DNA from 2 places in the Litoribrevibacter euphylliae genome. Region 2 is predicted to be linked to the other one. Evidence: predicted binding sites of a transcription regulator. Region 2 holds the regulator's gene; the other holds the start of a gene.
What was found. The regulator FliA, encoded in region 2, starts transcription of late flagellar genes. The targets are predictions, from matches to a motif close to CTAAAGTTNNNNNNNNNNCNGCCGATA.
Positions count from the first base shown of each region.

Region 1 (8,154 bases), on a different contig from region 2:
GCAAGAACCACACATTTCGCATTTGCGCGTATCTATCTTTCGGCACCAAGCTGTAGCCATTAGGATCAGTTCCTTCCGGCGCATTGACGACCAGAGTTTCCAACACTAACTCGGAGCCTTGCTTCATACAGGCTTTCAATTGATACAAATGATCAATAGGCGAACGTCTGTGATAGAGAACGCCCATAGAAAATACCGTGTCAAAGCCTGCCACATTTGCAGGCACTTCTTCCAACGTTAGCGGCAACATATAAACATTATTTGCACCGATGAAATGGCGCATCGCCCAATATTGCATATTCGATAACGGTGAAGGTTCTACACCCACCACCATTTGCGCACCTTCACCGGCCATGCGCCAACAGTGATAACCACTGCCACACCCTACATCGAGCACATAACGATATTTTAGAGGCGAGATATGTGGGGCAACACGATCCCACTTCCAGTCAGAACGCCACTCGGTATTAATATCCACGCCCATAACACTGAATGGACCTTTCCGCCACGGCATAAAGCTTTTGAGCTGTTCTTCTAGCGCTTGTCGTTGCTCTTCTGAGATCGAATGATTTTTACCAATGGCGAGATCATGCGCGTTCAGGTCGAAATCCACCTCACCGAAATCCGGTAAGTTTTCTACCACAGGAATCCATTTCTTGAGATTGGCCCAGCGTTGTTCTGACAAGCCATGAGCAATTTTTTCAGGCAAGCCTTCAGCCAAACGAGCAATCGGCGTTTCAGGTAGGATTTCAAGAATATCGTCAAAGGTAATTTTCATAGGAATCTTAAAGCAGACTTACAATACGTATTTACAGACAAGCGCCTGAGTAAATATAAACAAGCGCTATTTTATGGCCAAAAAGGACGCAAAGTTTAAACAACGGAACCAGGAATACACATGGGTGAATCCCACTTTTTCAAGTCGGCATATATGTTCACCATTGGTTTCCGGAATCAACACATTCTCAATGGCAGCCCGTTTCTGAGCAATTTCTAAATCACTGTAGCCATTGGCTCGTTTGAAATCATGATGGAGTTTAATCATCAACTCCTGTTCTGAGTTGTGGTTAAAAGCCAATTTCTCAGATAGCACCAATGCACCGCCATCCACCAAACCATCGTAGATTTTCTTCAGTAACGCTTCACGTATGTCTTTATCGATGAACTGCAAAGTAAAGTTCAACACCACCAGCGAAGCGTTCTTAATCTCAAGTTCCAGGATATCCGCTTGTTGAACGGACACCGGAAAACGGTGCCCGGCTTTCTTCAAATTCTCAGTACAACGCGACACCATCGCATCAGAGTTATCCACAGCGATTAATTCACAACCGTCCACTTCCACCATCTGGTTTACAACCAAAGAACACGCACCGAGTGAACACCCCAAATCATAGATACGGGTATTGGGCTGCACAAAATGCCTTGCCATCACACCGATGTGCGACACAATCGTACTGTAGCCTGGCGCGGAACGGGAAATCATATCCTCAAACACCTGTGCGACATTATCATCAAAGACAAAATCACCAATGCGCTCTTGCGGCGTAGAATAAATGTGATCAGATGTATTATCTGATTGGGTATCTGACTCGTTCATGAATTAACCACTGATTTTTGAAGCGGCTATTTTAATGGAATGGATACTGAGCGCAAATGCTAACTGATCAATCCACCACTCGTTAATGATCATAGCTCGATCTAAGCATTCGTCGACTGCTGCCAAGGCACAAAGAAAACATCAAACCTTCTCTTTTAACCGATACAAAAAAGGCCTCCTTACGGAAGCCTTTTAATCAGAGACTAGCTAACGCTTAGTCATCCAACATATTTCTGCCTTTGCTTGCAGCGATACGCAGACGTAGAGAGTTCAAACGAATGAAGCCTTCAGCGTCTTTCTGGTTGTATGCACCCGCATCGTCTTCAAAGGTTGCAATGCTTTCATCGAACAAAGAGTTCTCAGACTTACGACCAACAACGATTACATTACCTTTGTACAGTTTCAAACGAACGTTACCGCTCACGTACTCTTGAGTCGCATCGATTGCCGCTTGAAGCATCTTACGCTCTGGAGACCACCAGTAACCGTTATAAACAAGCTCTGCATACTTAGGCATTAACTCATCTTTGGTATGTGCTGCATCGCGATCCAGCGTTAAAGATTCGATTGCACGGTGTGCACGAAGCAATACTGTTCCTGCTGGTGTTTCGTAACAACCACGAGATTTCATACCAACATAACGGTTCTCAACGATGTCCGCACGACCAATACCGTTAGCACCGGCAATCTTGTTCAACTCTTCCATTACCTGAGCAGGCGTCTTCGCTACACCATCGATTGCAACAACGTCGCCTTTTTCATAGGTAAGCTCAATGTAAGTCGGCTTGTCTGGAGCATTTTCAGGAGATACAGACCATAACCACATATCTTCTTCTGGTTCTGCATAAGGATCTTCCAGAATGCCGCCTTCGTAAGAGATGTGTAGCAAGTTAGCATCCATTGAATATGGAGATTTCTTACCTTTCTTCTGCTCAACCGCGATATTGTGCTTCTCACAGTAAGCCATCAACTTCTCACGGGAGTTCAGATCCCACTCACGCCATGGAGCGATCACTTTAACGCCCGGCTTAAGTGCGTATGCACCCAACTCGAAACGAACCTGATCATTACCCTTACCGGTTGCACCGTGAGCAATAGCGTCCGCACCTGTTTCATTGGCAATTTCAATCAAACGCTTGGAAATCAGAGGACGAGCAATTGACGTACCTAAAAGGTATTCACCTTCATAGACCGCATTTGCACGGAACATTGGGAATACAAAATCGCGAGCAAACTCTTCACGAAGGTCATCAATGTAGATTTCTTTGATACCTAGCGCTTCAGCTTTTGCACGCGCTGGCTCAACTTCTTCACCTTGACCTAGATCCGCAGTAAACGTCACAACTTCACAGTTGTATTCTTCTGATAACCACTTAGCGATTACTGAGGTGTCTAAACCACCGGAATAAGCTAGAACGACCTTTTTCACGTCACTCATCGATTTGGGCTCCTTACCTAATTGGGCGTAAATACTGGCATCGATACTAAAAAATCGGCCTATTGTACTGGCGACAGAGACGTATTCCTAGTATTTCCGATGAATATCCCAATAAATCCTCTTCCACTGAGGAGAATGAAACTTGAACCTAAAAAGCCAAGGCAACACCTTGGCTTTTTAACACAAAGACTTGAAGCAAAAGTCGAGCTTAGAAGAACTCTAAATTGCTCGGACGGAAAGGTTCATCGCGCTCTAAACGAATGGTCACACGACGATTTCGCTTACGACCATCTTGACCAAGGTTTCTTACCACTGGATAACGTTCACCGTGATAACGCGTGGTGATCAGATCTTCCTGAATACCGGCTTTAACAAAGTAATTCGTTATATGCTCAGCCCGTTCACGAGATAATTCACGGTTCTTAAAGCGGCGTCCAATGTCATCCGTGTGACCATCCACAATTACTGACGACACAGCAGGATCAGCCTTGATGTACATGATGATGTAATCCATCAACTGGTAGTATTTTTCTTCCGGATACAAACCGCCGCTGTCATAAAACACCACGGAACGTTTGATTTGGTCAAAATTGACGGGCAGAAGCTGACTAACACAGCCAAGAAAGTCGCGATAAATAGGATCAAAATCAAACGCACTCAATCCTACTCGAATAGAAGGTTCAGTTGGTTCGTACCAACTTTTACGAGTAAACATCGGAACAAAACCATTATTCAGGCTTGCCAGCATAGAGCTTGCACGCTCAGGCTCCACTTGGAATGGTTTATCCCCAGAAATCACGTCCACATACCCCATGTGACGTGCCGGATTTCCAGGACGCCAAGTCGGGGGTTCAATCACTAAAGAGGCTTGGCCTTTACGCATTTGGTTGTAAGGCGTTTGAAGAAAGAACACCATCTTTTCACCGGCACGGCGGTAAAACACACCTCGGCCATACGAAGGAATTTCCTGAGAAAGCGAACAGGCAAACACGGAAGACTCCAGCTTCCACTCGCTATCATCATACGATGCCATATAGGTAACAGCCGGTACATTTGCCATCACAGGCAATGCCGCTGTTGCGATGATTAACACCAGTTTGACCAACAAAGTTTGAGTCAACCAGTGCTTCGTTTTTAACCTAGTTTTACGCACGTTTTGATTCCGATCGCTATCTGAGTCTGAAACTAATAAACACGATTCCAAATACTCTGGAAGTTACTCTTGTTGTTAATAGGTACAACGCCCGTCAGAGCTTAAACTTACCCTCACATCTTTGCCTATCGGCACGAGCTTCAAAAACTAAAGTTATTTTAGTCCTTAAATCACACCCTCTCCGTTAACCTCAGTTACAGAATGGTTGGTAGATGGTTACCAAAAGTGAATTTCTGAAAAAACCTCGATGTAAAGAGCAAGCATCTGGTTTAACAGCGCCAGAGCAAGTAAAATGAGCGGCCACGCTAATGTTAGCCAGGCTGTTTATCAGCAACGAACAACCCAAGGAATTCCCACCTGTGTCTGATTCAGAAAAATCTCTATTCGCTCAACGTTTCCGCAGCTTTATGCCGGTTGTAATTGACGTTGAGACCGCTGGCTTCAACGCCAAAACCGACGCGCTCCTGGAAATCTGTGCTGTGTGTTTACACATGGACGAAGAAGGTTGGCTTCACATCGACCAAGTCATCGACTTCCCGGTTCATCCCTTTGAAGGTGCAAACCTTGAGAAAAGCGCTCTTGAATTCACAGGTATTGACCCTAATGATCCAAATCGTGGTGCAGTCACCGAACAAGAAGCTTTAGCAGAAATCTTTAAGGTCGTTCGTAAAAAAGTAAAAAATGAAGGCTGTAATCGTGCGATCTTAGTTGGCCACAACGCAACGTTCGATCACGGCTTTGTGATGGCCGCTGCCGAACGATGTGACATCAAGCGCAATCCTTTCCACCCGTTCTCGACGTTTGATACCGCCACCTTAGCTGGTTTGGCTTACGGACAAACCGTTTTAGCAAAAGCCTGTATCGCAGCAGACATAGATTTCGATAACAAAGAAGCCCACTCAGCGAAATACGACACCGTAAAAACAGCCGAACTCTTCTGTGAAATTGTGAATAAGTGGATGCGTATGGGAGGCTGGCCACCAAAAGGTATCGAGGAAGCCAAAGAAGAAGTCAGCATGGAAGATTTTGAACAATTTGGTGAGTAATTCTTTAATAAAAGCTTGCTATGCTTAAAAACGGACATACATATAGTTAACAAGCGGTTAACAAGTCTTTGAAGGAGCAGCAGACATAAATGAACGAAACCACGGTTAGTATTTCTTCTGCTCGCTCCGTACTTCATTATTTGAGAAACAATGACTTCCTTGATGAACACAGCCAGGCACAATTGCTGGAAGAATTAGACATTTCTCCGGCCACTCTGGACGATCAAGAAGCACGCCTCCCCATCACTCAATACCACCAGCTTTGGGAAAAAGCCAAATCCCTGACTCAAGACCCTGCCATCGGCTTGCACGTAGGACAACTGAGCAGTGCCGAATTAATGGGTTTAGTCGCCAATGTATTGGTTCACAGTGATTCCCTGGAACAAGGTATCGAGCAATACGTTCGCTTGTTCAGCTTAGTTAACAATGGCATTGAGCTGACCTTTGATAAGCAAGGCAGCCTCTCCGTCATTGAGTTCCATCACCATAAGCCTGAATTTTATTGCCAACAGGACATGGAACGCACACTGGCTTTAGCAGTGCAACGTACCAAGCAATTTGTGAACGATGAAATTCGCATGGAAAGAATCGGTGTTGCTCACCCGGCTCCGCCTTACGCAGAAGAATACGAAAAGCTGTTTGGTTGCCCGGTCGAATTTGATCAAGACGTGTGCAGCATTACCTTCGCCAGCCGCTTTTTACAGTTCAGCCCAAAACAGAAAAACCCCTATGTTCGCTCCGCATTACAACGTTATGCCGAAGCGATTAATACCCGTTTGTTCAAACGTAAGATTGGCGACAAAGTAAAAGACATTGTGCTGGAATTACTACCGCACGGTCAGGCGGATATTGATCGTGTCGCACAACGTCTGCACATGAGTCGACAAACACTCTATCGCAAGTTGAAAAAAGAGAACTTGGTATTCCAGGAACTGGTGGAAGAAATCCGCCAGGAAAAAGCGTTGGAAATCATCAAGGATAAGAATCACTCTCTGAGTGAAATTGCCTTTGTCTTAGGATTTTCAGAGCTGAGCGCCTTCAGTCGCGCCTTCAAACGCTGGACGGGCATGAGCCCAAAACAATACAGAAAAGACTTGGAAAGCTAGAGACGATACCAGGAGACTTCTGAATAAGAGAGGACGGAGCCTACTGAAGAGATGGGCTTCAGTAAGCTCCAGCATATCATTAGGCCGTTGCGGCTTCTTCGGTAATCAACTTAATCACATCTTCAACGGTCTTCACGTTTTGCGCGACTTCGTCAGGAATCTCAATTTCAAACTCTTCTTCCAGAGCCATAACCAACTCCACGGTATCCAAAGAATCTGCGCCTAAGTCTTCAGTGAAAGACGCTTTTTCAGTGACTTGGTCTAGTTCAACACTTAATTGCTCACTGATGATTGCTTGAATTTTCTTAGTTAAATCTGACATTTTTTGTTCCTTTCTATTTACATATTCAGTTGGTAAATTCGGGTTTTGTAAGACATAGAGAGGTCCTCTATGACGAGAAGTTCTCTATAATTTTTTCAGCGTCAACACCACTTCTCCTTGTTGCAAATATTGACCATCCAAGTCTCGACAATGCATCACACGGTACTTGTCCTTACCTGACGCGTTTTTAAAGAAATGACTTAACGTGACGGGCATAAACATCTTCATTACTTCCAGCAATAAAAGCGTTTGATCACCAGAAATCACATCGCCGGATTTAACAAAAGGCGCGCTGTCCGGTGATGGCGCCGCATAAACGACTCCGGTATTTGGAAGCTTAAGTAGGTACTCACTTCCATCATGTTCGATCAGAGCCGTGCTTGAATCTGCTTTCTCATTGGCTCGGTTGGCCAGAGTATCTAGAAAGTCACTGTCTTCTGCTGACGAGTCTTCTGCCACCCACTCTTCAACAAAAGCTGTGGTGATTTCGCCAGAGATAAAATCGCTACTCTTCAGCAGCGCTTTGATCAGAGGTAAGTTAGTGTCCACTCCGCTGATGACCAGTTCATCCAGGTAAGTACTTAATCGAGCAATCGCTTCAGCTCTGTCTTTGCCATGAACTACAACTTGAGCGACCAAGTTGTCATAAAATGGCGTCATTTCTTTGCCTTTCGCGGCAACACACAGAACACGAGCGTAGTCTTTTTCCGGGATATGGACTTTGGTAAAACGTCCCGTCGCCGGAGTAACCACTAACTCACCTTTGGTTTGATCCTTAGAAATGGATTCCGCATTGATCCGCACTTCAATCGCATGACCGGTCTGAACCACCGCTTCCGGCAGTTCAGCAATGCTATGGCCTTCTGCGATTCGGAACTGCTGTTCTACCAAGTCCACACCAGCGGTCATTTCGGTAACGATGTGCTCCACCTGAAGACGCGTATTCATCTCCATGAAGTAGAAACAATTTCGTTCTAAATCGTAAAGAAACTCTACCGTGCCTGCGCCCACATAGTTGATACGATGAGATAAACCAGCAGACCAGGTATTCAATGCATAAATTTGCTCTTGAGTGAGCACATACTCACCAGATTCTTCAATGATTTTCTGGCGATTGCGCTGTGCAGAACAATCTCGAATCCCCATCATTCGGAAATTACCGAGACTGTCTCGTAACACCTGAACTTCGATGTGACGAACCGATTCCAGCAAACGCTCGATGTAAACATCACCACAACCGAAAGCACTTTTGGCTTCCTGTTGGACTCGTAAAAACGTTGCTTCCAATTCGTCAGGTGACTGAACGGTTCCAATGCCTTTGCCACCACCACCGTGGCTGGCTTTAATTAACAAGGGGACGCCGATTTCAGCCATGACTTGTTTTGCTTGAGCCAGTGTTGCAACCACCCCATCACTGCCCGGCACCGTAGGAACATGCGCAGCTCTTGCGGTCGCAATGGCTTGCGCCTTGTCTCCCATTCTTGCAATCGAA
Region 1 is NZ_JBHRSZ010000004.1:38,562-46,715, reverse strand. It holds gene cmoB (tRNA 5-methoxyuridine(34)/uridine 5-oxyacetic acid(34) synthase CmoB) at 1-778, opposite strand, end outside; gene cmoA (carboxy-S-adenosyl-L-methionine synthase CmoA) at 845-1,597, opposite strand; gene ACFOEK_RS07740 (argininosuccinate synthase) at 1,812-3,035, opposite strand; gene ACFOEK_RS07735 (flagellar protein MotY) at 3,244-4,188, opposite strand; gene rnt (ribonuclease T) at 4,548-5,234, shown strand; gene ACFOEK_RS07725 (AraC family transcriptional regulator) at 5,324-6,340, shown strand; gene ACFOEK_RS07720 (acyl carrier protein) at 6,420-6,662, opposite strand; gene ACFOEK_RS07715 (ATP-binding protein) at 6,747-8,154, opposite strand, start outside.
Region 1: a site for FliA is predicted at 4,315-4,341, ahead of ACFOEK_RS07735 (flagellar protein MotY). Genes of this name have one in related genera too.

Region 2 (8,154 bases):
AACAAAATTGACTTTGAAGGGTGTTAAGTCATGGCAGAAGAAGACAGCAGTCAGGAAAAAACAGAAGAGGCGACGCCCAGGCGGTTAGAAAAGGCGCGTGAAGAAGGCGATGTTCCCCGGTCGCGGGAACTCAGTACCTTTACTGTTTTAATGGCCGGTGCAGTGGGGCTTTGGGTCTTTGGTGATCGTATTGTCAATTCTGTGATTGGCATGATGAAAGATAATCTTTCTATTGAACGAGCTGCTATTTACGACACCAAGCAAATGGCCATTCATTTGGCGAGCGCGGCAAATGAAGTCGTTTTGGCGCTCGTTCCTTTGATGGGTGTGTTGACCGTTGCAGCAATCATCGGGCCGCTCGGGCTAGGTGGTTGGAACTTCGCTAGCAAAGCGATTATGCCAAAAGGCAGTCGTATTAATCCCATCAGTGGATTAAAACGCATGTTCTCGATGCGGTCTTTGGTCGAATTGGTAAAAGGCTTGCTCAAAGTTACCTTGGTTGGTGGTCTGGCGGTCTTAATTATGGATTGGTATCAGACTGAAATTTTGTTTTTGCCGATGGAGTCTATGGAGTCGGCGCTTGCGCATAGTGCCAATATTATTCTTTGGAGTGCGATTGCCTTATCGGCATCTACTTTAATCATTGCTGCGATTGATGTTCCGTATCAAATTTACGAACATGCCAAAAAGCTGAAAATGAGCATGCAAGACATTAAAGATGAATTTAAAGAAACGGAAGGTAAGCCGGAAGTTAAGCGTAAAGTTCGTCAATTGCAGATGGAAATGGCGCAGCGTCGTATGATGGGGGATGTTCCCGATGCAGACGTCATTATTACCAACCCGACCCACTATTCTGTTGCATTGAAATACGATCCAAGTATTTCGTCTGCGCCGATCATGTTGGCGAAAGGAGCGGATCAGATCGCCTTGAAAATTCGTGAGATTGGTAATGAATACGACATTCCAATACTAGAGGCTCCGCCGTTAGCGCGTTCGATTTACTACAACACTGAAATTGGTGATGAAATTCCAGAAGGGTTGTATGTTGCAATAGCACAAGTGCTGGCTTATATCTTCCAGATGGATCAATACATGGCGGGCCGAGGGCCGAAACCAAAAGATCCGAAGGACTTCCCAATTCCAGACGATCTTCAGCACGAATAATCTTAATTTTACTTTTGAAGAAGAGGCGTTTGCCTCTTTTTTTATATTTCTATCAAAATGGGAACGGTTTTTGCGAAACATCTCTCTAGAAGTTAATTGCGTCAAAAAAATGTTAATGACGTTTTAGGGAGTAAAGAGTTATGAAGCTGCCGTTTATTGGCACGGTTAATACCACGCCAAGAGACATGCTGTATACAGCACGGAATATCTTTAGCAGTAATATGGGTGTGCCGATTCTGTTGCTAACCTTGTTGGCGATGATGACGTTGCCTGTGCCCCCCTTTATTCTTGACGTCTTATTTACCTTCAATATTGCCTTGTCTCTAGTGGTATTACTGGTGGGCGTGTATGCCTTAAGGCCGCTTGAGTTCGCGGTTTTTCCAACCATTCTTCTTGTGGCTACCTTGCTTCGTTTGGCACTGAACGTTGCATCAACGCGTGTTGTATTACTTGAAGGTCACCAAGGCGGGGACGCTGCTGGTAAGGTGATTGAGGCATTCGGTGAGGTGGTTATTGGTGGTAACTACGCTGTTGGTCTTGTGGTCTTCCTGATCTTGATGATTATTAACTTCGTGGTGGTGACTAAGGGTGCTGGCCGTATTTCGGAAGTGAGTGCACGTTTCACCTTAGATGCGATGCCGGGTAAGCAAATGGCCATTGATGCGGACTTGAATGCTGGTTTGATCGATCAGGCTGAGGCGAAGCAGCGTCGTGCCGAAATTTCTCAGGAAGCTGACTTCTATGGATCGATGGATGGTGCCAGTAAATTCGTTCGTGGCGATGCCGTTGCAGGTATTCTGATTCTGTTAATTAACTTAATTGGTGGCTTGGCCATTGGTATGGGGCAGCATGGCTTGGAGTTTGCTGATGCAGTTGAAAAATACTCGTTATTGACCATTGGTGATGGTCTGGTTGCTCAGATTCCTTCGTTGCTACTTTCTACTGCTGCCGCGATCATGGTTACGCGTGTAAATACTGCAGAAGAAATGCGTGAACAAGTTATGGGTCAGATGTTTGACTCACCAAAAGCGTTGTCAGTGTCGGCAGCTCTTCTCATTGTTATGGGCTTAGTTCCTGGTATGCCGCATGTGGCCTTTATTGGATTGGGATTATTGGCTGCCGGTATTGCAGCATTTATATATTACAGAAAGCGTCAAAAAGAAGAAGGTGGAGCGGATCAGATTGCTAAGGCTGGAGAATTATTGGATAAGGACTCTCCGCAAGGCGCTATGGAAAGCCGTGCGGAAGAAGTCAAAGAGCTGTCTTGGGATGATGTGACGCCGGTGGATCCGGTTGGGCTGGAAGTGGGTTACCGTTTGATTCCTATGGTGGACAAGAATCAAGGTGGCATGTTGTTGAACCGGATTAAAGGGGTTCGTAAGAAACTGTCCCAGGAAATTGGTTTCTTAATGCCGTCGGTTCATATTCGGGATAACCTGGACTTACTGCCCAATGTCTATCGCATTTCACTTATGGGGGTGACGGTCGGCGAAGCTGAAATTCATCCTGACAAAGATTTGGCGATCAACCCTGGTCAGGTATTTGGTGAGGTTGATGGTATTCCGACGAAAGACCCTGCGTTTGGGCTGGATGCTTTCTGGATTGATCCTGCTCTGAAAGATAAGGCCCAAACTCTGGGTTACACGGTTGTCGATGCAAGTACCGTGGTGGCAACCCATTTGAATCAATTGTTGTTCAAACACGCCGATGAGTTGATTGGTCATGAGGAGGTTCAACAATTAATGGACCTGCTTTCGAAGAAGTCACCAAAACTGGCCGAAGAGTTGGTTCCAAATACGTTGACGTTGAGTGCCTTATTGAAAGTGCTTCAGAATCTTTTGTCAGAACAAGTCCCTATCCGAGATATGCGAACCATTGCGGAGGCTGTAATTGAAGCAGCAGCTCGTGGCAAAGATCCGTCAATGCTTACAGAAGCGGTTCGTTTGGCGCTATCTCGTATGATCGTTCAAAACATTGTTGGTGGTGAGCAAGAGTTGCCGGTGATTACGCTTGAACCCGGTTTGGAAAACATTTTGTTACAGTCTGTACAACAAGCGAAACAAGCTGGCGCAATGGGAGATGATAGCATTGTCCTAGAGCCTTCTCTTGCCGAACGATTGCAGTCTTCTGTCAGCGAGGCAGCGCAGCGTCAGGAATTGGCAGGTAAATCTGCTGTTCTCTTGGTGTCTCCAGCGATCCGTGCTGCGGTAGCTAAGTTTGTGAAGAATGCGTCCGAGACATTGTCTGTGCTGTCTTACAACGAAGTTCCTGACAATAAGAAGATAACGATTGTTGCAGCAGTTGGAAGTTAATGTGCCATGAGTGAATCGTGTACTGGCATTAATTTCGCATTTGTATTTAAAACAGAGAATTAAGCGTCAAAATTTCCGCTTAATAAAGTGCGCTAAACCTGAAGCGCAGTTTTGGTGAGAGTGACAAGGCCATGAAAGCTAAAAAATTTTTTGCTCCTACAATGCAACAGGCATTGAAAAAAGTAACAGAACAAATGGGGCCTGATGCCGTTGTTTTAGCGAATCGCAAAGTAAATGGTGGGGTAGAGGTTATCACTGCCTTGGATTACGATCCTAAGCATGATGGAAAATTGGATTTCGATAACTTTGATCAGTTTTCTTCAGAGGCTCCTGCGGCAGAGCCGCGTCGCCAGCGTATTGTGAACCCTGAACTTGAGGCTGAACTGCGTAAGACATCCAGAGATTTGTCGCGTGGTCGTTACAGTGACATTGCTGATGATCTGATTGGGTTGAATGAGCGTCTTGAGAACTCATCAATTGATCATGATGACTTTGGTGCGACCGATACGCCTTTCAAAAAGAAAGCGTCAATTTTGCGTTCTAAGTTTGCAAAGTCCTCTCCAAAACCAACGGATGAACTAAACTCCATGAAGCAGGAAATTCTGGGCTTGAAACAATTGCTAAGACAGCAATTAGACGAGCGAGAAATGGCTGATTATGCGAGTTACCATCCTTTACACGCTTCTGCATTAAAGCGCTTGAATCAATTAGGGCTAAGTCAGGCGCTTGCCAGAAATATCGTAGATCGTGTGGCAGAAATGCACGATGAACAAGCGATTTGGCGTGAGGCGCTAACCATTCTTGCCGATGATTTGCCGGTTGCAAAAAGTGATTTACTTGAACGCGGCGGAGTGTATGCGTTCTTCGGGCCTTCTGGTTCAGGGAAAACCACCACGATTGCAAAGTTGGTTGCAAAGTTCGCTTTGAAACATGGCAGCGAGGGCATTGTGTTAATCTCAACGGATGGTCAAAGAATTGGTGCGCATGACCAGATGAGAACGCTTGGTCGAATTTTAAATGTGCCGGTGCGAGTTGTAGACAAGAAACACTCTTTAGAATCTTTGCTAAATACTGTTCGCAATAAGAGTTTAGTGGTCATCGACACACCGGGAGTTGATCCGGCAACGTCATCCATTCATCAGCAATTACGTGTCATTAAACAAGGCGCTGCGAACTTTAAAGCCTTCTTAACCTTGCCATGTACAGCAAATAAGAGTGTTTTAACAAGAATACTTGATAATTATCAAGACTTTAGCTTGAATGGATGTATTCTTACGAAAATTGATGAAACAGGTTCGCTAGGAGAGCTACTTAGCATCTTGGTTGAGCGTGTAATGCCTGTATCTTTTATCACCAACGGACCTCGTATTCCTGATGATATTGAAAGTGCAAATGCAGGGAATTTGGTGAGTAAGGCTGTGTATATGTATCAGCAGTCTAATGGTGGAGTATCGGCCTTCGATACTGAGTTGAGACAAGCGGAACGGGCGTTATCTGATCGTAGAATCGCTTGATCCAGGATTTATAGTGGTTTGCAAATTGTGTCACTATTGAATCCCAGAAAGTAATAATGTGCCACGGGAGTAGGTATGAGTAGTAGTCCGGTACAAGTCATAGCAGTAACAGGTGGTAAAGGCGGCGTTGGTAAAAGTAACGTTGCTTTAAACCTTGGGATTGCCTTGTGCGAGAAAGGACGTAGAACCGTTCTATTGGATGCGGATTTAGGATTGGCGAATATCGATATTTTGTTAGGTATTTCGTCAACTAAAACCTTGGAAAACGTGTTGGACGGGGAATGCGATCTACAGGACATTATGGTGCCTGGGCCAATGGGGCTTAAGATTGTGCCGGCATCATCTGGTACAAAACATATGGTTAACTTGTCTTCTCAGCAGCATGCAGGTTTAATCCATGCGTTCAGTGAAGTCGCGCATCAAATGGATGTGCTGATTGTGGATACAGCGGCAGGCATCGCTGATGATGTGATCAGTTTTGTTCGGGCGTCTAATGAAGTTTTAGTGGTTGTGACTGATGAGCCGACGTCAATAACGGATGCCTATGCATTAATTAAGCTGCTGAATCGGGATTATGGGATGTACCGTTTCCGGGTTGTGGCAAATATGGTGAAAACGCAACAAGATGGTCGTAATTTGTTTGCTAAACTCACCAAAGTAACAGATAGATTTTTAGATGTAGCTTTGCAGTATGTCGGTTGTGTTCCATTTGATGAATCTGTCAAAAAAGCGGTGCAACGTCAAAAAGCTGTATTAGAGGCCTATCCAAGATCGAAAGCTTCAGTCGCTATTCGAGCTTTGGCTCAAAAGGCAGACGCTTGGCCTTTGCCAACGTCGTCAAAAGGACATCTGGAATTTTTTGCAGAGCAGCTGGTTCACTACAACGTAGGTTAATCATGTTGATTCTGCTAAAACCATCAAAGACTGAAGAACGTATAGGGTATTGCTATGGCTGCAGTTAATGGGGTTGCTATGTATTCAGAGACGGATCCGAAAAGTTCCCAAGCCCTTGTCCAGCAGTATGCCGGTCTGGTAAAGAAAATTGCTACCCATTTAATGGGGCGATTACCGCCGTGTGTTCAATTGGATGATTTAATCCAGTCAGGCATGATTGGTCTTCTTGAGGCCGCGAAGAAATACGACGCGTCTAAAGGGGCTAGTTTCGAAACTTACGCGGGAATTCGTATTCGGGGTTCCATGTTGGATGAAATTCGTCGAGGCGATTGGGCGCCACGATCGGTGCATAGAAATAGCCGCCGGGTGTTGGATGCCATCAAGCAAGTCGAAGGGCAAACCGGCCGTGACGCGCAAGATCATGAAGTTGCTAAAGAATTAGGTATATCGGTCGATGAATACCACAGTTATCTACAGGATTCGGTTGGCAGTAAACTATTTAGCTTTGAAGAGTTAATCGCCGAAGGTGAGTATCAGCAGGATGATATCCATGGTACTACCCCTGGTCCTTTTGATGATGTTGCCAAGCAACGTTTTCGCAGAAAACTAACCGAAGCAATTACACGTTTACCTGAGCGAGAACGTTTAACGTTGGCGCTGTATTACAACGAAGAATTAAACTTGAAGGAAATTGGTGAGATTTTGGGGGTAAGTGAATCGCGGGTAAGTCAGATTCACAGTCAAGCGGCTCATAGATTAAAATCAAGACTGCTTGAATGGAATGACGAGACTGCGTAAAAACGGCATAATAACTGGATAGTCTAGAACTAACGGCTACACTTATCTTACAACCATATTCGAAGGGAAAAATCATTTTCCATCAAGGTCTTGGGAGGTCATCTTGGACAAGAATATGAAAATTCTAATAGTTGACGATTTTTCAACTATGAGAAGAATTATTAAAAACCTTTTGAAAGATTTGGGATTCACAAATACTCAAGAGGCAGATGATGGAAGTACAGCGTTACCTATGTTGAAAACAGGTGACTTTGACTTCCTTATTACTGATTGGAACATGCCAGGCATGACAGGGATTGATTTGCTTCGAGCTGTTCGTGCTGATGATGCGTTATCACACATGCCCGTGTTGATGGTAACTGCGGAAGCAAAGCGTGAGCAAATCGTAGCAGCCGCGCAGGCGGGGGTGAACGGTTACGTTGTTAAGCCTTTTACCGCTCAAGCGTTGAAAGAAAAAATCGAAAAAATCTTTGAACGTGTAGAAGCCGGTTAAGTATCTGTGACCGTTCTCTAAGGGGAACCGAATGTCTGAGAAAAAAAGCGGTCACCTGGATGACTTTCAGGAATCGATCCGTGAACACACCAAAGCACTTACCGAAGCCGTAGAGGCAGGGGATTTCACAAGTGCTATTCAACATGTACAAAGCTTGTCCGACGTAAGAGACCAGAGTCTATATAAGGAAATTGGTCGCTTAACGCGAGCTTTGCATAATTCTATCAAAAACTTTGAAATAGACATTTCTGAGCAAAATGCAGAAATGTCTCAGATGGCTGACGCATCCGATCGTTTGGATTACGTTATTCAATCTACGAATAAAGCCGCTAACAAAACCATGGATCTCGTTGAAGAAACTATTCCTGTTGTAGATGGCCTCAAAGCGGAAGCTTCAGAGCTGTCATCTGAATGGGGGCGGTTGCTTCGTAGGGAAATGGATGTCTCGGAATTTCGAAACCTCTATAAGCGCATTGATGAGTTTTTGAAAAAGGTGGACGGTTCCAGTGGGACTATGTCATCAAACCTTTCTAACATTTTATTGGCTCAGGACTATCAAGATCTGACAGGTCAGGTAATTCAGAAAGTAATCAAGCTGGTTAAAGGTGTTGAGGAAGATCTTGTTGGCTTGGTGAAAATGGCTGGTTTGGTCGAACGCATTACTGGCATCGAAAACACTCAAGAAGTTACAGACGCCGCCGATGAACTGTTAGCAGAGGGTCCTATCGTTGACGCTGAAGAGCGTGAGAATGTAGTGACCAGTCAGGATGAGGTGGATGACTTGTTGTCCAGCCTGGGATTCTAAGGAGTCATTGAATGAGTTTCGAGGCCGATGAAGAAATCCTCCAGGATTTCCTTGTAGAGTCAGGAGAAATTTTGGAGCTGCTTCAAGAGCAATTGGTCGACCTGGAGCAGAGACCAGAAGATAAAGATTTATTAAACGCGATTTTCCGTGGTTTCCACACCGTTAAAGGTGGGG
Region 2 is NZ_JBHRSZ010000002.1:134,262-142,415, reverse strand. It holds gene flhB (flagellar biosynthesis protein FlhB) at 31-1,164, shown strand; gene flhA (flagellar biosynthesis protein FlhA) at 1,350-3,476, shown strand; gene flhF (flagellar biosynthesis protein FlhF) at 3,608-4,990, shown strand; gene ACFOEK_RS02380 (MinD/ParA family protein) at 5,066-5,884, shown strand; gene ACFOEK_RS02375 (RNA polymerase sigma factor FliA) at 5,939-6,682, shown strand; gene cheY (chemotaxis response regulator CheY) at 6,798-7,175, shown strand; gene ACFOEK_RS02365 (protein phosphatase CheZ) at 7,207-7,980, shown strand; gene ACFOEK_RS02360 (chemotaxis protein CheA) at 7,992-8,154, shown strand, end outside.